3 regions of the Yersinia canariae genome follow, and region 3 is predicted to be linked to each of the others. Evidence: predicted binding sites of a transcription regulator. Region 3 holds the regulator's gene; each other region holds the start of a gene.

Region 1 (8,087 bases), 2.3 Mb from region 3:
ATGCAACGCCAGTTATCCGTCGTTTGGCTCGTGAATTTGGTGTGAATCTGGCGAAAGTGAAAGGTACGGGTCGTAAAGGCCGTATCCTGCGCGAAGACGTTCAGGCTTATGTGAAAGAAGCTGTTAAACGTGCTGAAGCGGCACCTGCTGCTACCGGTGGCGGTTTGCCAGGTATGCTGCCTTGGCCGAAAGTTGATTTCAGCAAGTTCGGCGAAATCGAAGAAGTGGAATTGGGCCGTATCCAGAAAATCTCTGGTGCTAACCTGAGCCGCAACTGGGTCATGATCCCACATGTGACACAATTCGATGAAGCGGATATCACTGAAGTTGAAGTATTCCGCAAGCAACAAAACATCGAAGCTGAGAAGAAAAAACAAGATCTGAAAATCACTCCGCTGGTGTTCCTGATGAAAGCAGCTGCCAAGGCGTTGGAAGAGTTCCCGCGCTTCAACAGCTCAATTTCTGAAGATGGTCAGAAACTGACACTGAAGAAATACATCAATATCGGTGTGGCGGTTGATACCCCTAACGGTTTGGTTGTTCCGGTATTCCGTGATGTAAACAAAAAAGGTATTGTCGAGTTGTCTCGCGAGCTGTCTGTGATTTCCAAGAAAGCGCGTGATGGCAAATTGACGGCATCTGATATGCAAGGCGGTTGTTTCACTATTTCCAGCCTGGGCGGCATCGGCGGGACGGCGTTTACGCCAATCGTTAATGCGCCAGAAGTAGCCATTCTGGGTGTGTCAAAATCATCCATGAAACCAGTCTGGAATGGTAAAGAGTTTGCTCCGCGTCTGATGTTGCCTCTGTCCCTGTCCTTCGACCATCGTGTGATCGACGGTGCGGCAGGTGCTCGCTTCGCAGCGTATATCGCCACCATTATGGCCGATATTCGCCGTTTGGTGATGTAATCGCCAAGGCCGGCTTAGTGCCGGCCTTGTTGTTATTACAGACAGACAAAAGACAGTTATGAACCGGCTTTGTCGGCTTGTTACATAAGTCGACAAGGTTGTTGAGACACTCGTCACGCGATGCGGCTTTTCAGATTATTAACAATTCTGTAAACTGCACGCGGTGCAAGCGTCACGGTGGATCAAGGCGTTATGAAATTAATTAGCCTAAAGAATGACGACAAATTCGCCGGACAAACAATTAAGAGGTCATGATGAGTACTGAAATTAAAACTCAGGTCGTGGTACTTGGGGCAGGCCCAGCAGGGTACTCTGCTGCTTTTCGTTGCGCGGATTTAGGTTTAGAAACCATTCTGGTTGAGCGCTATTCCACTCTGGGTGGGGTTTGCCTGAATGTCGGTTGTATCCCTTCCAAGGCGTTGTTGCACGTCGCTAAAGTTATCGAAGAAGCTAAAGCATTAGCTGAACACGGTATCGTTTTTGGCGAGCCTAAAACTGACATTGATAAAGTACGTGTCTGGAAAGAGAAAGTTATCAATCAGTTAACCGGTGGTTTGGCAGGTATGGCTAAAGGCCGTAAAGTCAAAGTGGTTAACGGTTTTGGTAAGTTCACTGGCGCGAACACCCTGGTTGTTGAGGGTGAAAATGGCCCGACAACTATTAATTTCGATAACGCGATCATTGCTGCGGGTTCTCGTCCAATCCAACTACCATTTATTCCGCATGAAGACCCACGTGTTTGGGACTCAACTGATGCATTGGCACTGAAAACTGTCCCAGAGCGTCTGCTGGTGATGGGCGGTGGTATCATCGGTCTGGAAATGGGGACTGTTTACCATGCGCTGGGTTCGAAGATTGATGTGGTCGAAATGGCTGATCAGGTGATTCCGGCGGCTGATAAAGACGTAGTAAAAGTCTTTACCAAACGTATTAGTAAGCAATTCAACCTGATGCTGGAAACCAAAGTGACAGCAGTAGAAGCCAAAGAAGACGGCATCTATGTCACCATGGAAGGCAAAAAAGCTCCTGCAGAACCGCAGCGTTATGATGCTGTTCTGGTTGCTATCGGCCGTGTGCCGAATGGTAAGTTGCTGGATGCAGGTCAGGCCGGTGTTGAAGTTGACGAACGTGGCTTTATCCACGTTGATAAACAACTGCGTACTAACGTGCCGCATATCTTTGCAATCGGCGACATCGTGGGTCAGCCAATGCTGGCGCATAAAGGTGTTCACGAAGGCCATGTTGCTGCTGAAGTTATCTCTGGCATGAAACATTACTTCGATCCGAAAGTGATTCCATCCATTGCGTACACTGAACCAGAAGTTGCATGGGTAGGTCTGACCGAAAAAGAAGCGAAAGAAAAAGGCATCAGCTACGAAACCTCCACCTTCCCGTGGGCGGCATCGGGTCGTGCTATCGCTTCTGATTGTGCAGATGGTATGACCAAACTTATTTTCGACAAAGAAACTCACCGTATCATCGGTGGCGCAATTGTCGGGACTAATGGCGGCGAATTGTTAGGTGAAATCGGTCTGGCAATCGAGATGGGCTGTGATGCTGAAGATATCGCATTGACCATCCATGCTCACCCGACGCTGCATGAATCTGTCGGTCTGGCAGCAGAAATCTACGAAGGTAGCATTACTGACTTGCCGAACCCGAAAGCGAAAAAGAAATAATTTTTAGCTGATACGGTATTTGCCGAAGTCGACGTTAAAACGGTCCCTCGATAGGGGCCGTTTTTTATGGAAACAGTAATTTTAATTAATTTGGATCGGCGGGGGAATGAATTTTGATCCTAGCCCTCTGAGGGCTCGCATTTCTACTTCAATTGTTTCATTGTCAATGATATTGATTTCAGTAATCAGAAAAAAGCTATGAGGAAGAAATATTCTGGTGCCTTCGGTATTATCTAGTAGGGCTGAGACATCAGTGCTGTATGTTAATCCTCTGGGATAATGAATGGTATATCTTACATTGACTTCTCCGTTATCGAGATCTTCAGTATTAAAGTTTGTGATATATTCTTCGTCTGACGTTGTGCTAAAAAAAGTCTCATTGCTGTAAATTTCTTCTTCGACTATTTCGGTCTCAAATTCCACTCTGCTTCTGATTTCACCGCGATAAACAATATCAGTATCATCTGAACTTAAATATTTGAATGATTTGTTTTTAAATGAAATACTCACATCTGAATGACGTTTTAGTGCATTGGTTAATTGTTCGATTTCAATTTTAAGTTTTGGGCTAATGTTATTGCTACGCATGGCATCATTAATTCTAACATAACTGTCCTCGGTATAATCTCTCAACGCAAAGTAATCTTGGAAACTGATTTTGTCATGCGTAGTTAATTTATTATATTCGCTAATTTCGTCATTTATATCTAGCTGAGTATCAAGCCAAAACTCATTACCGTAGATACTTTCCATTTCCTCAATAGCTGTTGCTACTTCACTTTCTTGTATGGGGCCTCTACGGTGTATTATGGTGAACTTGCTGGTTTCGGATACTTGATTATCACTTTCCTCCATATCGGACTCTTTAATACTGGATGAGTCAGACTCGTTGGCGCTGGATGACGTTGATTCTGAGTTGTCTACTCTTGCCCGTTTAATTGGAGGTTCCTCACCTAACGCGGGGGCATTTGGGTCACCTAAAAGATAGCCAACTCTGCCGTTTATTCTTTTTATTACCCCTTTGGCTTTCGGTTTTGCTGCCGCCGGTAATAATAGTGTCCGCTCTGTAGTGGCTCCTAGTTTGGGGGATGGGGGTACTTTTGTTGTTGGCTTAATAGGTAACTTCCCTATAGAAAATTTAAATCCTCTCGGTTGTGGAGTCGGCCCCCCGGTTAATATACCGAGACCAATATCCAGTGCAATTTCTTCACTTGTCGCTGGGGGTGTTTTCCCCTGATTTTCCGGAACTTCTCTACACGCCAGGCCATTCTCCCATCGGCAATGTCTGGCTTGATATTGACTAAAACTCTCTTTATTAGATTGGTATTTAGGTTCTACTGGGCGAGAATGTGCTATTTTAATGGATATGACAGTATAAATTAAAATTAATAGAGTGAGGGCTATTTTCATAGAGTCTCCATATTAATGTTTTTATTGTAATGAATTCCATATATTTAATTTCTCTACGCAGGATGATATTTGACTAAATTGAATTTTTAATCAAGGAAAGAAAACTTATTGGTGCGTTTATTTATATTTACGTTGTAATGATTAATAAATACCAATATTTCCATGCTGGTCAGGGTGACGAAAAATATCTGAGTATTAAAAAAATTGTCCGGTTCTTAATTGGCTTGGGGAAATATTAAATATTCGACGTAATGCCGTGGCGAAATTGGCCGGACTAGTATAACCCGCAATAGCCGCTGCTTGATCAATACTGATACCTTCTTTCTGAAGGGCTAACATGGCGCGTTTTAAACGGCAATGGCGCAAATATTCAAATACTGTGATGTTGTAGCTTTCACGAAAACGTCGCTGCAAAGTGCTTTGGCTCATATTCACCAAACGGGCCAGTTCACTCATTGATAGATGGTCTGCTTCACCACTTTCCAGCCAATCACGGACCTGCTGAACCCGGTTCATACCACGTAATGAGATTTTATTTTGCTGTAGCGCCTGCTGTTCCAGTGAACTGAATGCTTCAATAATCAGGCCAATACATTGTGTTTCCCAATGCAGGCGCTCCAGCGGGGTCGAAAAGGGAGGGGCGCTTGCGATTTTCTGCGCAATGGCTTGTGCGTGAACAGATGGCCGCCATAAATGAATCGCCAGATGCTGCTGAGTAAAGTTGTAAAGAGTATCCCAGGAACCCGTTTGCGGCAGTAAATCGCCATACAACCATTCACGGTCAAAGGTGAGTGTCAGAGTGCGCTCATGGCTATTATTCTTACCGTGGCGAGTGAAAAGGGTGCTTTCTGTTAATGAGACCAGCGAGGCATCGCCTTTTTCCTGCAAATGCAGTTGCTTGCCCCCAAATGAAATATGTGCGCTGCCACTCACCACAATCGCCAGCTTCAAAGCCGGATTGAGCTGATTCTGCGTCTTGATATCGGAAAGGTTGGTCACATTGGCGGTATGCAGGATCAGGTGTGGGTTTAAGCGCAATACCTGAAAATCACCATACAATACTGGGTCGGTGGACGACAATTTAGCGCCGCTCAACTGATAGTCACTGGCCACCAGATTTGACTGTTGCACAATTTGGTCGCGATAAATCGGTTTGGATGAGGGGGAAACATTGCGCAATTTGTTTTTCTTCATCGCCGACATAGTGGCCTCTCCAATAACATTGATGTTGTGACAACATTGACTTTATAACAAACGGTTTTGCTGTTTATACAAACCTTTTTTCTGATTGCAAATGTAACAATTAGCGAGATGAATTGATAATGAAAATAATTATCAATCTTGTTCGTTTTTGTTGCCCTATGAATAGATTGGTAGAGATTTTCCTCTACTGACATTTGCTGTGGGCTTTTGCATCGGGGAAAGTGTAATGAAAGTAAAATCGCAGCGGCGCTCTCTGACGACCTTAGCGAGCGTGATTGGTATCTGTATTTCGACTCCGCTTTGGGCGCAGACACAAGATACCACTCAGGCAGGGTCTGATACAGGCGTAACACAACAGCAAGAAACAACGGCCGCCGACAACAAAGCGGCCACCGGTGATACATTAGTCGTAACGGCTCAGCAGCAAGTCCGCCAGGCACTTGGCGCATCGACTATCACGGCGGAAGATATTCGCAAACGTCCTCCGGCTAATGACCTGTCCGAAATTATCCGCACCATGCCGGGTGTTAACCTTTCCGGTAACTCAGCCAGCGGCCAGCGCGGCAATAACCGCCAGATTGATATTCGCGGCATGGGGCCTGAAAACACGCTGATTATGATTGATGGCATCCCTGTTTCGAGCCGTAATGCCGTGCGTTATGGCTGGCGTGGTGAGCGCGATACCCGTGGTGATACCAACTGGGTACCGGCGAATATGGTTGAGAAAATCGAAGTATTACGCGGGCCTGCTGCCGCGCGTTATGGTAATGGTGCCGCAGGTGGCGTGGTGAATATCATCACTAAACAGCCGGACAAAGAGCTGCATGGTAGCTGGAATGCCTATATGAACCTGCCGCAGCACAGTGAAGAAGGGGCGACGCGTCGTACCGATTTCAGTCTGTTGGGGCCATTAAGTGATACGGTCAGTTTCCGCTTATACGGCGGGTACAATAAAACTGATGCTGATGATTGGGATATTAACCAAGGCCATGAATCAGCTCGAACCGGCAATCAGGCGGGCACCTTACCCGCCGGTCGTGAAGGGGTTCGTAATAAAGATATCAATGGTTTATTGCGTTGGGAGTTCATGCAAGGCCAATCCCTGGAGTTTGAGGCGGGTTATAGTCGTCAGGGGAATATTTATGCCGGTGATACACAAAACACCAATAGCAATGTCATTGTTCGCAGCTTATACGGTGCGGAAACCAATGTGATGTATCGCGATAATTTCTCATTAACTCATCGTGGTTTTTGGGATAACGGCGTCAGCGCCACTTCCTATGTTCAGTATGAAAATACGCGTAACTCACGTATTAATGAGGGCCTGGCAGGCGGTACCGAGGGTATTTTCTCTAATAACAAATTCAGCACTATCAAGCTGGATAACTATTTGGCCCATTCCGAGGTTAATCTGCCGTTTGAATTTGGCGTTAATCAGGTGCTGACTGTTGGCGCTGAATGGAATGACCAGAAAATGAATGACCCGACCTCTAATACCCAAACGACAACTGAAGGCGGCAATGTCAGTGGTTTGACGGGAGCTGGTCGAAATACTCGGACTTCAGCGCAGATAGCTTCAGTGTTTGTGGAAGATAATATCGAGTTGACAGATACCACGATGCTCACCCCAGCGCTGCGCTTTGATCACCACAGCACCGCCGGAAGCAACTGGAGCCCGGGGTTAAACCTGTCACAGGAATTGGGCGATTACTTCACCATGAAAATGGGGATTGCCCGCGCCTATAAAGCGCCAAATCTCTATCAAACCAACCCAAACTACTTGCTATATAGCCGTGGTCAGGGCTGCTACGGTGGCGGTGGAAGCTGTTACTTGATGGGGAATGACTCTTTGTCAGCTGAAACCAGCGTCAACAAAGAGATCGGTTTCGAATTCCATGATGATGGCATTATTGCTGGTATCACTTATTTCCGTAATGATTACCGCAATAAGATTGAGCCGGGCCTGGTCTCCCTTGGAAAAGCTAATGGCGGCACCGGAGCTTATGCTGATTCCGATATCTTCAAATGGGGAAACATACCGAAAGCTTTGGTCGAGGGGTTAGAAGGTAACCTGACCGTGCCATTCACTGACACGGTGCAATGGAGCAGCAATCTGACCTACATGCTGGAGTCTAAGAACAAAACTACCGGTGATTACTTATCCATCACACCAGAGTTTACTCTGAACAGCTCGCTAAGCTGGCAGGCCACGGATGATTTGTCCTTACTGTCTACCGTGACTTGGTATGGGCGTCAGAAACCGAAGAAATATGACTATCAGGGGCTGCCAGTGACGGGGACAGCACGCAATGAAGTGAGTCCATACGCCATCTTTGGCCTCAGTGCGAGCTACACCGTGACAAAAAATGTCAGTGTGACCACTGGGATTGAAAACTTATTTGATAAGCGCCAGTTCCGTGAGGGTAATGCCCAAAACGTGGCCAATATCGCCGGTGCTGGGGCGGCGACTTACAATGAACCTGGTCGGACATATTTTGTTAGCTTAAACACCCAATTCTAAATGCCGTCATACTTGGGGCCGCAGGGGGGTAGTTACGCGCGCTAACCCGAATGACTTACTCATGTAAGCTCATCGGGATGAGTTTGCTTGCCGCCTACCTCTGCACCCCCATTATTTTGGGTATAGGGTTTTTGTTAAAGCAGAAACAGTTGTTATCGGCTGTTTCTGCTCCATTTATCGCCATAATATCTTCCCCTCATCATTCCTCGCTCTAAAAGTCATATCAACAGCACGAGATTTTCACCGAGAGATGGTATCCATTCCTAATGTATGGGTATTATGCGAGGAGATTTTACGGATATTGCCCTTTTGTAAGGGGCTAACTGAGAGTGGTTATCAATAGTTCAGGTGATTACACTGCGC
Region 2 (8,087 bases), 1.1 Mb from region 3:
TACAACTACCGCATCACCGCGTTTATCAGCAGCCCGCACCGCAAAATGGCGGATACCCAAGCCGACCTGCTCGCCATGGAAATAGAGCAAAATACTAAACAGCACCATCAGTGCCAAATGAATCAAAAAATAGCCAATGTGAGCGGCTTGCGCGACCAACCAAGTTACGGAGGCACCGATATAGGGCTGAACTTTGGCGATAAGCACATTCCCGCCCCCCGCAATCAATGAATTCCAGCTGCTATACAACTTGTTGCCCACCATGGGTATTGATTTCAACCAGGTGACATCGGGTATTTTCAAATTAGAGGGGCTGGATGCCCACTGGATAAGCGGGCCGCTGTTCTCAACCAAGCTACTGACTAACAGTGCAATGGGGATAACAAACAGTAAAATCAGCAAGAGGGTCATAATAATGACGGCCAACCAGCGTTTGCCCCAAAGCACATTTTGTAGCCTAATCAGCAGCGGCCAAGTGGCAATGACCACCATGCCAGCCCAGGCAAAGCCCATAATAAAAGGCTGCACCACCCAAACACTGGCGATAATCATTATCATAATGAACATCACCCCAAACATCAGTTTAGGTAAATCGAGACGACGTAGTTGCGGGTAATTCATCAGAGGGTTCTCACTTCACAAATCATGGCAAGGTGGCCATCGCACTGTTTTCTCTTTACTCATTAGATTCTGCACTAATGAGGTATTTGCACCAATCTCATTAAGCCTTAGGAGTAATCATGGTGTATTTCCCCCGTTTTTAACAGATCACTTGAGTTTTACTCCTGCAATTTTATCTAAAAATGGCAAGGCGCTCGGCATAATATAAATTTGATAACAGGAAAAGTGTCTAAATAGCGCGCCTTGTTGATGTTTTGACTATTATTTGTGCAATATAAAATTTTGATACTGAATAGTTTATGACTGTATTTGACCTTAGCGGATAGCCATCACTTTCGCATCATTCTGTATTGGTATAAATCGTTCGACAAAGGTGATTGCTAGCAGATAATCTTTCAGCGAACAGTTCTTAAAACAAACACACTATAGATAGGGTCACACTAATGATCCCACAGATTTCTCAAGCGCCGGGCGTTATTCAATTGGTGCTGGATTTTTTGGATGCTTTGAAGCAAAACGGATTTACCGGCGATAACGCCACTAATTATGCCGATCGCCTGACAATGGCGACAGACAACAGTATTTATCAACTGCTGCCCGATGCTGTCATTTTTCCGCGTTCAACTGCGGATGTTGCATTAATTGGCCGTTTGGCCGGGCAGGAGAATTTTAAATCATTGGTCTTCACCCCACGCGGTGGCGGAACCGGGACGAATGGCCAGGCATTGAACACGGGTATTGTGGTGGATATGTCACGCCATATGAACCGGATACTCGAGATCAATGTCGAGCAAGGTTGGGTGCGGGTTGAAGCTGGCGTCATTAAAGACCAGCTTAATCAATACCTGCGGCCATTTGGCTATTTCTTCTCACCGGAATTATCTACCAGTAATCGCGCCACATTGGGGGGCATGATTAACACGGATGCCTCCGGTCAGGGCTCCTTGGTCTATGGCAAAACGTCCGACCATGTCCTTGGGCTGCGCGCTATTTTACTGGGTGGTGAGATGTTGGACACCCGCGCGATGCCGACGTCGCTGGCACAAACGATTGCGCAGGAGGATTCCGTCACCGGCCGAATTTACCAGACCGTGCTCAATCGCTGTCGTGACCAACGCGCGCTCATTCTGGAGAAATTTCCTAAATTAAATCGCTTCCTGACGGGTTATGACTTGCGTCACGTGTTCAGTGATGATCTGCAAATATTTGATTTAACTCGCATTCTAACCGGCTCTGAAGGTACGCTTGCCTTTATTGCCGAGGCGACATTGGATATTACGCCGCTGCCGAAGGTTCGCCGCTTAGTGAATGTGAAGTATGACTCTTTTGATTCCGCACTGCGCAATGCCCCTTTTATGGTGGAAGCCAAAGCGCTGTCGGTGGAAACCGTAGACTCCAAAGTCCTCAATCTGGCGAAAGAGGATATTGTTTGGCACTCGGTCAAAGAACTGATTACTGATGTTCCTGATAAAGAGATGCTGGGGCTGAACATTGTTGAGTTCGCTGGTGATGATAAGGCGCTGATTGACAGCCAAATGGAGTCCCTTTGTCAGCGGTTGGACGATTTAATGGCGGCCAGTGAGGGCGGGGTGATTGGCTATCAGATTTGCAGTGATTTAGCCGGAATTGAGCGTATTTATGGTATGCGCAAAAAGGCGGTAGGGTTGCTCGGAAACAGTAAAGGGCGGGCTAAACCTATCCCATTTGCCGAAGATACCTGTGTGCCGCCACAACATTTAGCCGATTATATCGTTGAATTTCGTCAATTATTGGATAGTCATCATCTGACCTATGGCATGTTTGGGCATGTAGACGCGGGGGTGTTGCATGTCCGTCCAGCACTGGATATGTGCTCTCCGCAGCAAGAAATGCTGATGAAGCAGATTTCGGACCAAGTGGTGCAGTTGACGGCGCGCTATGGCGGGTTGTTGTGGGGCGAGCATGGTAAAGGATTCCGTGCAGAATACAGCCCTGAGTTCTTTGGTGACGTGCTTTATCATGAATTGCGACAGATAAAATCAGCATTTGACCCCGATAACCGGCTCAATCCGGGGAAGATTTGCTCTCCATTGGGTAGCGATGCTCCGATGATGAAAGTCGACTCGCCGGATAAACGCGGCACCATGGACCGGCGTATTCCTTTGGATGTCAGAACCTCATTTCGTGGGGCGATGGAGTGCAATGGCAACGGGTTATGTTTCAACTTTGATGCTCGTAGCCCAATGTGCCCGTCAATGAAGATAACCGGTGACCGAATTCACTCGCCAAAAGGGCGGGCAACTTTGGTGCGCGAATGGTTACGGCTGCTATCCGAGCAAGGGGTTGACCCGGTGGCGTTGGAGAATGGGCTGGCGACTAAGCGGCCGAGTTTACGCGGGTTAATCGAAAAAACGCGAAATACCTGGCATGCCAGCAAAGGGGATTATGATTTCTCTCATGAAGTCAAAGACGCGATGTCCGGTTGCCTGGCATGTAAAGCTTGCTCGACGCAATGCCCGATAAAGATTGATGTGCCGGGGTTCCGCTCCCGCTTCTTGCAGTTGTATCACACTCGCTATCATCGTCCGCTGCGTGATTATGTTGTCGCGGGGGTGGAAGACTATGCCCCGTTGATGGCTAAAGCGCCCAAAGTGTTTAACTTCTTCCTCAAGCAACCTTGGGTTGGCGCGTTAAGCCGCAAAAGCATCGGCATGGTGGATCTCCCGCAGCTTTCCAGCCCAACATTGAAGCAGTCATTATCCGGTCATTATGCCAGCACTATGACATTGGAACAGTTGGAAAAACTGCCCGAGTCTGAGCGCAGCCAGCATGTCTTAATAGTGCAAGACCCCTTTACCAGTTACTACGATGCCCAGGTTGTGGCCGATTTTGTCCGGCTGGTGGAGAAACTGGGGTTCAATCCGGTATTGCTACCATTCTCGCCCAACGGTAAAGCGCAGCATATCAAAGGGTTCCTGCAACGTTTTGCCAAAACGGCGCGGAAAACCGCAGATTTTCTGAATCGCATTGCTTTATTGGGGATGCCAATGGTCGGGGTTGATCCGGCGCTGGTGCTGTGTTATCGCGATGAATATAAAGAGATTCTGGGTGATAGCCGGGGTGATTTTAATGTGCAACTGGTTCATGAGTGGCTACAGGTGGCAGTGGTTGAACTGCCCGAACAACAAATGACCGGTGAATCTTGGTATCTGTTCGGCCATTGCACCGAAACCACCGCACTGCCTGCCAGTAGCCAGCACTGGGCTTCGATATTTTCCCGCTATGGTGCTAAGCTGGAAAATATCAGCGTTGGCTGCTGTGGCATGGCCGGAACCTATGGTCACGAAGCAAAAAACATCGATAATTCATTAGGTATTTATGCATTATCCTGGCAGCAGGCATTGCAAAAGTTGCCGAGTAAACGTTGTTTGGCCACCGGTTATTCTTGCCGCAGTCAAGTTAAGCGCATTGAAGGCAACGGGCTGCGGCATCCATTGCAGGCGCTGCTTGAACTGGTTTAATGCTCGGCAAAGGCTATAACTCACTAATGAGAGGGATCGTGGATGTTATGGAAACGCACGGCGACACTGGAACAGCTAAATCAACAGAGCCAAGATTGCATGGTCGGGCATTTAGGCATTGAATTTACACGACTTTCCGATGACGAACTGGAAGCCACTATGCCGGTAGATAACCGGACAACGCAACCCTTTGGCCTGCTGCATGGCGGGGCGTCAGTGGTGTTGGCGGAATCACTGGGTTCAATGGCCGGGTATTTATGTACCACTGAGGGGCAGCATATAGTGGGGTTGGAGATCAATGCCAATCACCTGAAAGCCGTGCGGTCTGGAAAGGTTCGTGGTTGTTGTCGTGCTATTCATGTCGGCCGCCGTCATCAGGTTTGGCAGATTGAGATTTTTGATCAACAAAATCGCCTGTGTTGTACTTCCCGCTTAACAACTGCGGTGCTATCGCCCACGGAATAACCCTCAATAATACAAGTCTATATATTGCTCCGGGCTATTTGTTGGCCTGGAGCAATGTAAATCCCCCATCGTTTTCCTCTTATTTCGCCCCCTAATAATTTTGTTTATCCGATAAATGCGGCGAATCTCTCTGATAGGTTTCACCTGAGGGGGTTTTCAGCTAAAGTTAATGGAGAAATAGGTATTTTTTATGAATGTTTAAAAAGACAGGGGCTAACGATGATTAGCCTCTGATATAGCAAGGGATTCGAGCATCGCTGTCATAATTATTCTTTTATTTCATGGCGATAAAAGTGTACTTGTTTATCCAAACTTCTCCGGCCATCGCAGCATGCTCATTCGTTGCCGCCTCATTTGGGGGCTAAACGGCACTTTTCTTAATATCCCTGCAAAACAAACGGTTGAAGTGATAATTATTATCACTACCATTGTGAACAATCTGTGTTGATTTACTTATAATCAGCCAGCTAATCGTTAAGTGATTAAAGATAAGGTAGGGCATATGCAACAGGAATCAGTCGGGACGTTTTCCCTCGATGATAATGTTTGGCAAGGCGTTACGATAACAGACAGTGCAGCAGCACAAATTACGCGGCTCATGCAGCAAGACCCTGAAATAAAAGGGTTGCAGCTTGGGGTCAAGCAATCCGGGTGTGCCGGTTTTGCTTATGTCATGGATATGGCTAAGGAGCCAGCTAGCGACGCACTGGTTTTCGAGCAAGGTAGCGCCCGACTTTACGTGCCGTTGAAAGCGATGCCATTTATCGATGGCACCGAGGTGGATTATGTCCGCGAAGGACTCAATCAGATTTTTAAATTTAATAATCCTAAAGCTCAGCATTCCTGCGGGTGCGGCGAGAGCTTTGGCGTTTGAGCGATGTAAACGAAATGACACGAAGCAATGTAGAAGTTCCAGATGATGTGCAGGCTTGGGTCAGCGATGGTCGCTACAAAGAAGGTTTTTTTACACAACTTGCGACTGATGAGTTGGCTAAGGGCATCAATGAGGATGTCATTCGCGCCATTTCAGCCAAACGTAATGAACCCGAATGGATGTTGGAATTTCGTCTCGGGGCTTATCGAGGCTGGCTGGAAATGGAAGAGCCGCACTGGCTGAAAGCACATTATAAGAGTCTGGATTATCAGGATTACAGCTATTACTCGGCACCATCATGTGGCAGTTGTGATGATAGCTGTGATTCGCAGCCCGGTGCGGTACAGCAATCGTCTGCCGACAGCGCAGCACCACGAGACTTGTCTGAACACGAGATGAATGAGTACCTTACCGCTGAGGTGGAATCTGCCTTTGCCCAGCTAGGGGTGCCGGTGCGTGAAGGGTCTGAGGTGGCCGTTGATGCTATTTTTGACTCGGTTTCTGTGGCGACGACTTACCGTGGGAAACTGGCTGAACAAGGCATTATTTTCTGTTCATTCGGTGAAGCCATTCAGGAATACCCAGATTTAGTGCGCCAGTATTTGGGGTCCGTGGTTCCGCCCAAAGATAACTTTTTTGCCGCGCTAAATGCAGCAGTCGCCTCTGACGGCACCTTCGTCTACGTGCCCAAAGGTGTGCGCTGCCCAATGGAGTTATCCACCTATTTCCGCATTAATGCGGCCAAAACAGGCCAGTTTGAGCGCACCATTCTGATTGCTGACGAAGGCAGTTATGTCAGTTATATCGAAGGGTGTTCTGCACCAGTTCGTGATAGCTATCAATTGCATGCGGCGGTGGTTGAGGTCATTTTGCACAAAAATGCCGAAGTGAAATACTCGACTGTCCAGAACTGGTTTGCGGGGGCTGACAGTACCGGCGGCATTCTTAATTTTGTGACGAAACGGGCGCTGTGTGAAGGCGAGGGTTCCAAAATGTCGTGGACCCAATCTGAGACCGGCTCGGCCATTACCTGGAAATACCCCAGTGTGATTTTGCAGGGCGATAACTCCATTGGGGAGTTTTTCTCCGTCGCACTGACCAATGGTCATCAGCAAGCGGACACCGGCACCAAGATGATCCATATTGGCAAAAACACCAAATCAACCATTATCGCCAAAGGGATTTCCGCCGGACACAGCCAAAATACTTATCGTGGACTGGTAAAAATCTTACCCGGTGCGGATAACGCCCGTAATTTCACGCAATGTGATTCGATGCTCATTGGCCCGGATTCCGGAGCGCATACCTTCCCTTATGTGGAAGTGCGCAATAACACGGCGCAGTTAGAGCACGAGGCGACAACTTCAAAAATTGGCGACGACCAACTGTTCTATTGTTTGCAGCGCGGTATCAGCGAAGATGATGCCATCTCAATGATTGTTAATGGTTTCTGTAAGGACGTGTTCTCCGAATTGCCACTGGAATTCGCCGTCGAAGCACAGAAATTGTTAGCCATCAGCTTGGAACACAGTGTTGGTTAAGCGTGAGTTGAATCAGTATCCGCAGAGTTTTGCGCTTCTGCGCACCAAGGAAACCTATGTTAAGCATTAAGAATTTAAAAGTCAGTGTTGAAGGTAACGAGATTCTCAAAGGTTTGAATCTGGAGATCAAACCCGGTGAAGTGCATGCCATTATGGGGCCAAACGGCTCTGGGAAAAGTACCTTGTCTGCGGCGTTAGCCGGGCGTGAAGAATATGAAGTCACTGACGGTAGCGTGCTATTCAAAGGGAAAGACTTACTGGAGTTGGCCCCGGAAGATCGCGCGGGCGAAGGGGTTTTTCTGGCTTTCCAGTATCCAGTAGAGATTCCGGGCGTCAGCAACCATTTCTTCCTGCAAACTGCGGTCAATGCGGTGCGCAAATATCGCCAACAAGAACCACTGGATCGTTTTGATTTTGCCGATTTCATCGAAGAGAAAATTGAGTTGCTGAAAATGCCCGCAGATTTGCTGACGCGCTCAGTTAACGTGGGTTTCTCTGGCGGTGAGAAAAAACGCAACGATATCTTGCAGATGGCAGCACTGGAGCCTTCATTATGCATTCTGGATGAAACTGACTCCGGCCTGGATATTGATGCGCTGAAAATTGTCGCCAACGGGGTGAACTCGCTGCGTAATCAAGATCGCGCATTTATTATTGTCACTCACTATCAGCGTATCCTTGATTACGTCAAACCTGACTTTGTGCATGTGTTGTATCAGGGGCGAATTATTAAATCTGGTGATTTCACACTGGTGAAACAGTTGGAGGAGCAAGGCTATGGCTGGCTTACCGACCAACAGTAATATGCTGGAACAGCAGCGTATTCTTGAAAAACAGCGCACTGATGCCTTGATGCATTTTGGTCAACTGTTTAAACAGCACCAAAGTGGCAAGGGCGCTGAAGCTACGGCGCATTGGCAACAGGTGCTGACATTGGGTTTCCCCAGCATCAAGCATGAAGATTGGAAATATACGCCACTGGAGCGGTTACTCGCGCACAATTTCAGCTTTGCCAGCGCGGCGGAAGTCACGGCGGCTCAGCGGGATGATTTTTCGTTGATCAAAGATGCCCATCGTGTGGTTTTC
Region 3 (8,087 bases):
TATCAAGCTATCAATCTCTTTCGCCGCCTGTGCGCTGCGCTGTGCAAGATTGCGCACCTCACTGGCAACCACGGCGAAACCACGACCTTGTTCCCCAGCTCTGGCCGCTTCAACGGCAGCATTCAGTGCCAGAATATTAGTTTGGAAAGCAATACTATTAATGACTGTTGTGATTTCCGCGATTTTGCGTGAACTGGCAGAGATCTCATCCATGGTATGAACCACATCTGCCACCAGCGCCCCACCTTTTTTGGCGGTGATAGAAGCATTTGCCGCCAGTTGGCTGGCGTGATGTGCATTATCCGCGTTATGTTTTACCGTGGCGGTTAACTGCTCCATGCTGGCGGCCGTCTCTTCCAATGCAGCGGCCTGTTGCTCTGTTCGTGATGATAAATCCGTATTGCCAGCAGATATTTCAGCCGCCCCGTGGTAAATCCCATCAGTGCTGCTGCGGATAGCTTTTACCGTATTCGCCAAACTGCTTTGCACATCGCGGAGCAGTGGAAATAATTGCCCAACACAGTTACGACCAAAATCCGCAATGGGCTGGCCCAACTGGCCGGAGGCAATCACTCGAAAATGGGCACGAATATCATCCAACGGGCGAACCAAGTTAACCGACAGGTAGCGGTCAGTTGCCAGCAAAATTACTAACCCAGCCACCAACGCGGAAATTAATATTATGCTGCTCACTTTTGTCAGATGAGCAAACTGATCTTTAGCTACCCCGATGGCCTGCGATGCGGCCTGATTGAAATTCTCAGCAACAGAACCATATTGGCGACTCAGCGCGGGTACGGTCTTTTTCGCTAAATCCTGATAAGCCGCGCTGTTATTGCCCATCGCCGCCTGATAAAGCGGCGTAACGCCTTGATCAATTAGCGCACTCCACCCATCAATCACTCCAGTGACCAACGCGGGATCAATCTGTGCATGGTCAATAGCTTTAAACTGCGCCAACTCCTTTTTCAGATTTTCAAGTGCGACATTGGATGATTTTAGCTCCTTATCTGCATCGGCAATGTTACCGCTCTGACGGTAATCGACTGAACGGGCAAGGCGTGTCACCATCCGAAAATATTGATCCGTCCCCTGATTGACCAAATTCATGTTTTCAACCAACACACTGTTGGCATTAGAAGATTGTGTCAGTTGATTCAGTGATAACAACGTATAACCGGATACGCCCCCCCATAGCAGGCAAAATGCCCCAAGCACCCAAAGTAGTGCGGCCCTGATAGTTATATTTTTTAAAAACTGCATGTTCGTTCCCCTTATATATCGGATAGTTACCGTTAGAGACGCAGGTGTTATTTGATGACCGAAAAGCAATAAAGGACGCTCCATACAGCTAACGACAACTCCTTTCCCGGCAGACTTTCATCTGACGGTTTTCCCTCTGGCACCGCAAATTGCAACTTTCTCGTTACACTGAGGTTATCGGCAATGAGGTTATAAGGTTGAGTCACTCACAAAAATTTAATATCGCATAAACTTGATATCGGCCTGCCGAGGTTTTCTGGCATTATATCGCCCTATACATGTGTTATATTATCGGGCAGAGCGCTTGGTAATTTTCACAACTATTTGAATTAAAAAGGTATTAAGTTATATGGCAACTGTAGGCATTTTCTTTGGCAGCGATACTGGCAATACCGAAAACATTGCCAAGATGATCCAAAAGCAACTGGGCAAAGATGTTGCTGAGGTTCACGACATTGCCAAGAGCAGCAAAGAAGATTTGGAAGGCTTCGATATTCTGCTGATCGGTATCCCAACTTGGTATTACGGTGAAGCCCAATGTGATTGGGATGATTTCTTCCCAACACTGGAAGAGATCGATTTCAACGGCAAATTGGTTGCATTGTTCGGTTGTGGTGATCAGGAAGACTATGCTGAGTATTTCTGTGATGCGATGGGAACCGTGCGCGATATCATCGAGCCGCGTGGCGCTGCAATCGTCGGCCACTGGCCAACTGCGGGTTATCACTTCGAAGCTTCCAAAGGCTTAGCGGATGATGATCACTTTATTGGTTTAGCCATTGATGAAGACAGGCAGCCAGAACTGACGAATGAACGTGTTGAAGCTTGGGTAAAACAGATCAGTGAAGAACTGAATTTGGCCGAAATCACCGGTTAATTTGTCATGTGCCCTAAATAATTCGAGTTGCAGGAAGGCAACCAATGCACTTGTAGCTTGAAGAATGGCAGGTATATCGGAAACGCGAGGTTGATGTTAAACATTGCCGCGCGTTTTCGTTACCCCCACGCCACTCGCCCTACTCTGTTAACCCGCCCACAGATCCGCATCTTCATTCGTGCAAAATGAAAATAAACCGCTACAAATTTGTAACGTTACGTCTGGCCGCCATATACTTAAATGATGCAACAATCCCATTCATCAATACATTGCATGATTAATCTGACAAAGTGTGCAATTATATCTTTGTTAACAACCACGGTTTTCATTTGGGGCTAGCAGTTCTATAATGAGACGCAATTGAGAATATTGCGCCACGGATGTCATAGGCTGAACAGCCTTAATTTGAATCGATAGTAACAGGACTGAATCCGCATGACTGACAACAACAAAGCCTTAAAAAACGCTGGCCTTAAAGTAACACTGCCCCGGCTTAAGATTCTGGAAGTGTTGCAAGATCCGGCGTGCCATCACGTCAGCGCGGAAGATCTTTATAAAAAGCTGATCGATATCGGTGAAGAAATTGGTTTGGCGACGGTTTACCGCGTCCTAAATCAGTTTGATGATGCCGGTATTGTTACCCGCCATAATTTCGAAGGCGGCAAATCAGTCTTTGAGCTGACGCAGCAACACCATCACGATCACCTAATTTGCCTGGATTGCGGCAAAGTGATTGAATTTAGTAATGAATCCATTGAATCGCTTCAACGTGAAATTGCTAAACAACATGGCATTAAGCTGACCAATCACAGTCTGTATTTGTACGGCCACTGTGAAACCGGCGATTGCCGCGAAAATGAGTCTGCGCACGATAAAAGATAATGTAGCTTTATCGCATTGATCTTATAAAGATTTTTAGCACTGAACAGTATTACGGTTTTCTTTAATTCAGATAACGGCGTGCTATTGTCTGATTAACTTAGACCCATCAGCAAAATGGCCACCTTTCCCAGTCAGCAACCTGAGATAAACTCGGTCGGGAGTCAGGTGGTCATTCTTATTTATCTCCGATTACTCCCCCATAAATTTAAAGCAAAAAAAACCCCGGACTTGCCGGGGGAAAACCATCAACTCAACTTCACTTAATATTGTTTACCGAAAAACCCGGCAAACAGGAGTTAACATCAGACACAGCACTTTGATAGCAATAATCAAACTTTAACGGACTCCGCACGGCTACTGCGCTTACCATCCGGGCTGGAGGAGCGAATCAACACATCACCACTGACTTTAGGTTGTACTTTGGCATCATACTTCTGCCATTGCTTACCGCCATCGGTGGAATATTCAATAATCAAACCCGGCAAAGAAATGTTAGCCTCCAATACCCCTGCGACAACACGTGCTCCCGGAACCGGTAAGCGGTAGGCCACACCGGCTTTATCCAGTTTTGCTAATTCACGTTGGCCCATAATGTTGGCAAAACGCTGCCAATCCGTACTCAACGCCTTGGTATCAACCATGTGCGTTTCACCGCCTTTGTACTCACGGCCAGCTTTATAATCTTGTTCCCAAGACGCACGATGCCAGGCACGCTCAGCCAGTGGTAATACACGAGGGAAAATCATGTATTCCATCTGTTCATCAGTGCGAACTGTTTCATTCCACGATTGCCCTGAAATGCCGTGCACGCCCGGCCAAGGTTTATCACTTTTAGCACTGAAGTGATTACCGTCGCGGTCGACCGAGGTTTCAGCATTTTGCGGCATATTATCGGGTGCGAAACTAAAGACCTTCGCTTCATCGTTAAAGCGAGTGGCCCAGTAGTAACCGCGTTCATTTGGGTTAACTTCATACGGCATATCGAAATAAACGTAGTCTGGATTGGACGCGACCACTTCATAACCTTTATTTGCCCAATCATTGATTGAGTCGGCACCGCCCCAGTAGAGGGTATCCCAGAAGTTAACGCCAACACGTTTGGTGGCAAAATCTTTCGCATCCTTGGCATCTTTAAGGCCATCTTGCCAGGCTTGCATTTTTTCAATGCCGTGAGCATTCACCAGCTTGCTAACTTCAATAGCAAAGTGGCTGGAAAGGTGCTCAACATCCTGAATTTTCCCTTGTTTGACCATATCCTGACAAACCTGAGATTTGGCCCACGGCTTATCTTCCACACTCTTATCAATAATGCCTTTACCCGGCTCAATCGGGCCCTTTTTGTCCTGGAAACCCGCGCCCAAACGGATGTTCTTCGCCTCATCACCACCGAAATGCCACGTGGTCAGCGGCATCCCCGCTTCTTTGTGCATCTGGGCCATTTCGCCAATCACTTTGTCGACAAAGCGTTTTGAAGAATCCAAACATGGGTTCAGATAACTTTTGCGTTCATAGAACTGAACAGAAGTTGTTTGGGAATCATCGGTCGGGTCAATCAGGCGGAATTCGTTAGCTTCTTTTTCTTTACCCTGCTTCATCAAATTGTTGTAACGGGCTTCCATCGACACCACAGCCGCACGAGCATGCGCGGGCATATCAATCTCAGGAATGACCTCAATTTGGCGGGCTTTGGCGTACTTCAGAATGTCGATGTAGTCATCACGGGTAAAGTGACCAGAACCCAGATTATTACTCTCAGGGCCAGATCCCAATTGTGGCAGTAAGCAGGTATTTTCAGTTAAATCGTGACAACGCTTGCTCCCCACATCCGTCAGTTCTGGCAGGCCGGGAATCTCAATACGCCAACCTTCATCATCACTAAGATGGAAATGGAATTTATTCAGCTTGTAAGCGGCCATCTGATCGAGCAAACGCAGCACCGCATCTTTCGTTTTGAAGTTACGCCCAACATCGAGGAAAACACCACGATATTCAAAGCGCGGCGCATCTTTGGCATCCAATGTCGCAATCTTCTTGCTGCCATCAGTCGGCACTAAAGAAAGAATTGATTGCAGGCCGTAAAACACACCTGTTGGGTCAAAACCAATGACTTGCGCGCCCTTTTCGCCGATTTTCAACTCATATGCACCAGAAACGGCTAAATCACCTTTAAAAGCAGACGGCTGAATTAACGTTTTAATCGGGAAACCTGTTGCACTTGACTTCAAGCCAAGTAATTCAAAACGCTGCTGCGCCGCCTCGGCTGCCGGCTTTGGTAAAGTGCTCAGGTCAAGCGCCACACCTTGACTCAAATCAGCATCTTGCTTGTGAACTTTCACCTCCATTGGCGTCGGGATAATCTGCCCGCGCAGGTTAGCCGCCGCTAATGTTTTCACCGCTTCATTTTTGACGAAACGGGATTCTGGTGTCATCAGCACGTTATTGTCGTCTTTCGTGCGCTTCCACTGATCGCCCGTAAACTGAGTCAAATATTCGTTAATATCCTCAGTATCGGTATTTTTCAGTACTTTTGGCTTCGCATCACCTGAAGTGGCATACCACCGCGGCATAAAGTCGGTGGCAAATAGCTGCCAATATTCGCCAGTGATTGGAATTTCAACCGACTGATTCGCTGGGAAGCCGGTAAATTTGGCAGTAGGTTCAATTTTGTGTAGGTCACCGGTCAGGTGAGTAATTTTAAATTGGTCGTTATCTACTGTTAGAATTTGACGAATACTATGGAAGTAAATAGCCCAGTCCTGGCCTTTGATCTCATCCCCAGTGTTGGTCAGAGTAATCAATACCTTATTACATGATGCCCAGTCAGCGCCCAATTTAGCGCAATCGACGCCATTTTCAGCAGCGCGGTTATCCAACACTTTATAGTTAACTTTCAACGTGCTGAGTTGATCAACAATCTGCTGATTGGTGGTGTCCGCATGCGCGTATCCCATCAAGCCAAAGGTTGCGGTTATCGCCGCTAACGCATTTAATCTGAATTTGTTCATCACTAACCTCATCCTTAATGAATAACCGCCGCCAAAGCTGCTACTGAAGTATTGACGCTGACAGAATTATTGTTAGTTCAATTGTCGCCATCAATTAATCATTTTTGTGGATTAATTGTTGCCATGGATTAATTACTGTCGTTGATTAATTGTTGTCGTAGATTAATTGTTGTTGCGAATTTCTTGCCAAAGCTTGCCGCACTGCGCCGCATAAGCCTGGCCATTGCCGGTATGAGCTGCATCAATACAGCGCTGATAATCCAATACTCGAACAGTTTCTTTGTCGGTAAAGGCTTGATGAGATTTCTCTTGTTTCAATACGTTCAGCACAGCTTTGCAAGGGATCAATCTTTCCGGTTGACCTTCGCTGGCATTGATACAGGCGCTGTATGCTTGCTTAAGTTTACTGTCTTCTGGCTGAACCGGGCCTTGTGTGGCACAAGCACTTAACCCCATCACTGCGGCAATAATAAAAAGTATTTTTTTCATGGTGGCACTCCATTATGACCCCGGCACAAAGGCCGGGGCTGGCAATCAAGCGGGTAAAATCAGAAGATCGTAAATGGCGCAATCACGATGAATTTAACGTCTTTTTCATCCTGGAATACGTTGCCGAAACCGCCACCATAGCTTGGAATGTTGGTGTGGTTGTCGTACATGGTGTAATGCAGTTTGAATAATGTGCCTTTTGCCCGGCCTTCTTGCAGGGTATAAAGAATGTCAAAGTTCCAGGCTGATTCTTTCAAACGCTTATTTTGGTCATAAATTGGATTGGTGCTCGGCTTGGCATCCCAACCATAAGCATAGGAAGTCCCGACTGACCAGCCGGCCATATTCCAGTTTTTCAGGTCATACATCACACCACCAAACAGCGCTTTTTCACCGTTGGCGTTGAAGTCAGAACGGGAATCCCACCATACGTCCAGACGGCCATTGGAGGTTGCGTAACCTGGGGTCATACGTTGTAGGAAGTAACCTTGGTTACCGTCGGCTTTGGCCCACGTTCCTTCCAAACGTAAATCAAATGGCCCAGTGGTATAGCCGAATGTCAGTGCCTGTAACCACGCTAAGCCGTCATAGACGTCATTAACATCCTTGAAACCGCCATCGACTTTATCTTTTGCGCCGTAGAACTGGTAAGAAGTCCGCAGATCATTACCCGCAATAGGGAAGGCATAAGAAGCCTTGGCAAAATATTGGTCCATGTAATCTTTGGCTTGACCGAATGCCGCTTCCAGTACTAGCTTGTTTTTAAAGTCATATTTGGCACCAATTGAGTGCAGGTAACTTATGCCCGTTTTGCCATCAGCTTGACGGAAGTTGTACATATTTTGATACCATGGCGCTTTATATTCATCAGTCCACATGTAAGACATGGACAGTGCGCCCGCGGTATCAAAATCGAATTTCGCGCCACCTTCAGCACCGCGATAGGTACCCGGCATAAAGCTCCAATGTGGGGCTAGCAGGGTCTGACCGGTAGGTTGAATATAACCACCACGCGCCCAGAAATTACCTAATTTGAATTTTGCTGCTGCTTTGTAAACACTTACACCGCTCTTATCGCCGGTCCATTTTTCGTCCCAACGGGTTTTAGCATCACTGAAACCAATTTCGTTTGGTGCAGCTGGGCCGCTGTTGGTCATTTCAACTGCGCCGAAAGCCGCTAAGTCGATACCGAACATGTCTGCGGCATAACCGGAAGAGAAGTCCAGATTGGCGTTAAATGTGGAATGGTGCAGGTTTGCGACGTACTTGCCATATTCCGCGCTACCTGGCGTTAAATCTTTACGGTCACGCTGACGCTGCCAATAGTAAATACCACCCGTCAGTGATGAATCATCAACAAAGCCTTCAGCCTTGGCCTCTGGGGTCACCATAAACCCCGTTCCTAACAATGCACCCGCGACTGCGAGCGCTAACGTTTTACGTTTAGCACCGTGCGTAACCATATGAAAAAATTCCTCTTTGACATCACATTTAAAGTGCCGTCCCTGTGTCCACCACAGCTCACAGGTTTAGCCTCAAAAAAACCCTAGTGGGTAAAATTTTGCTGGAGA

What was found. Region 3 encodes Fur, which represses iron uptake genes when iron is present. Its sites were predicted from a motif close to ATAATAATGAGAACNACTATCAA; they were not measured.
Positions count from the first base shown of each region.
Region 1: a site for Fur is predicted at 5,317-5,339, ahead of F0T03_RS04050 (TonB-dependent siderophore receptor). Genes of this name have one in related genera too.
Region 2: a site for Fur is predicted at 4,834-4,856, ahead of sufA (Fe-S cluster assembly scaffold SufA). Genes of this name have one in related genera too.

Region 1 covers NZ_CP043727.1:867,108-875,194, forward strand. The annotation lists gene aceF (pyruvate dehydrogenase complex dihydrolipoyllysine-residue acetyltransferase) at 1-911, shown strand, start outside; gene lpdA (dihydrolipoyl dehydrogenase) at 1,166-2,590, shown strand; gene F0T03_RS04040 (ADP-ribosyltransferase) at 2,672-4,000, opposite strand; gene F0T03_RS04045 (helix-turn-helix domain-containing protein) at 4,196-5,203, opposite strand; gene F0T03_RS04050 (TonB-dependent siderophore receptor) at 5,430-7,724, shown strand.
Region 2 covers NZ_CP043727.1:2,167,056-2,175,142, forward strand. The annotation lists gene ydiK (AI-2E family transporter YdiK) at 1-621, opposite strand, end outside; gene ydiJ (D-2-hydroxyglutarate dehydrogenase YdiJ) at 1,065-4,121, shown strand; gene F0T03_RS10035 (hotdog fold thioesterase) at 4,164-4,586, shown strand; gene sufA (Fe-S cluster assembly scaffold SufA) at 5,089-5,460, shown strand; gene sufB (Fe-S cluster assembly protein SufB) at 5,475-7,001, shown strand; gene sufC (Fe-S cluster assembly ATPase SufC) at 7,058-7,804, shown strand; gene sufD (Fe-S cluster assembly protein SufD) at 7,779-8,087, shown strand, end outside.
Region 3 covers NZ_CP043727.1:3,292,193-3,300,279, forward strand. The annotation lists gene F0T03_RS15245 (methyl-accepting chemotaxis protein) at 1-1,263, opposite strand, end outside; gene fldA (flavodoxin FldA) at 1,613-2,140, shown strand; gene fur (ferric iron uptake transcriptional regulator) at 2,576-3,022, shown strand; gene F0T03_RS15260 (beta-N-acetylhexosaminidase) at 3,352-6,027, opposite strand; gene chiQ (ChiQ/YbfN family lipoprotein) at 6,190-6,516, opposite strand; gene chiP (chitoporin ChiP) at 6,576-7,979, opposite strand.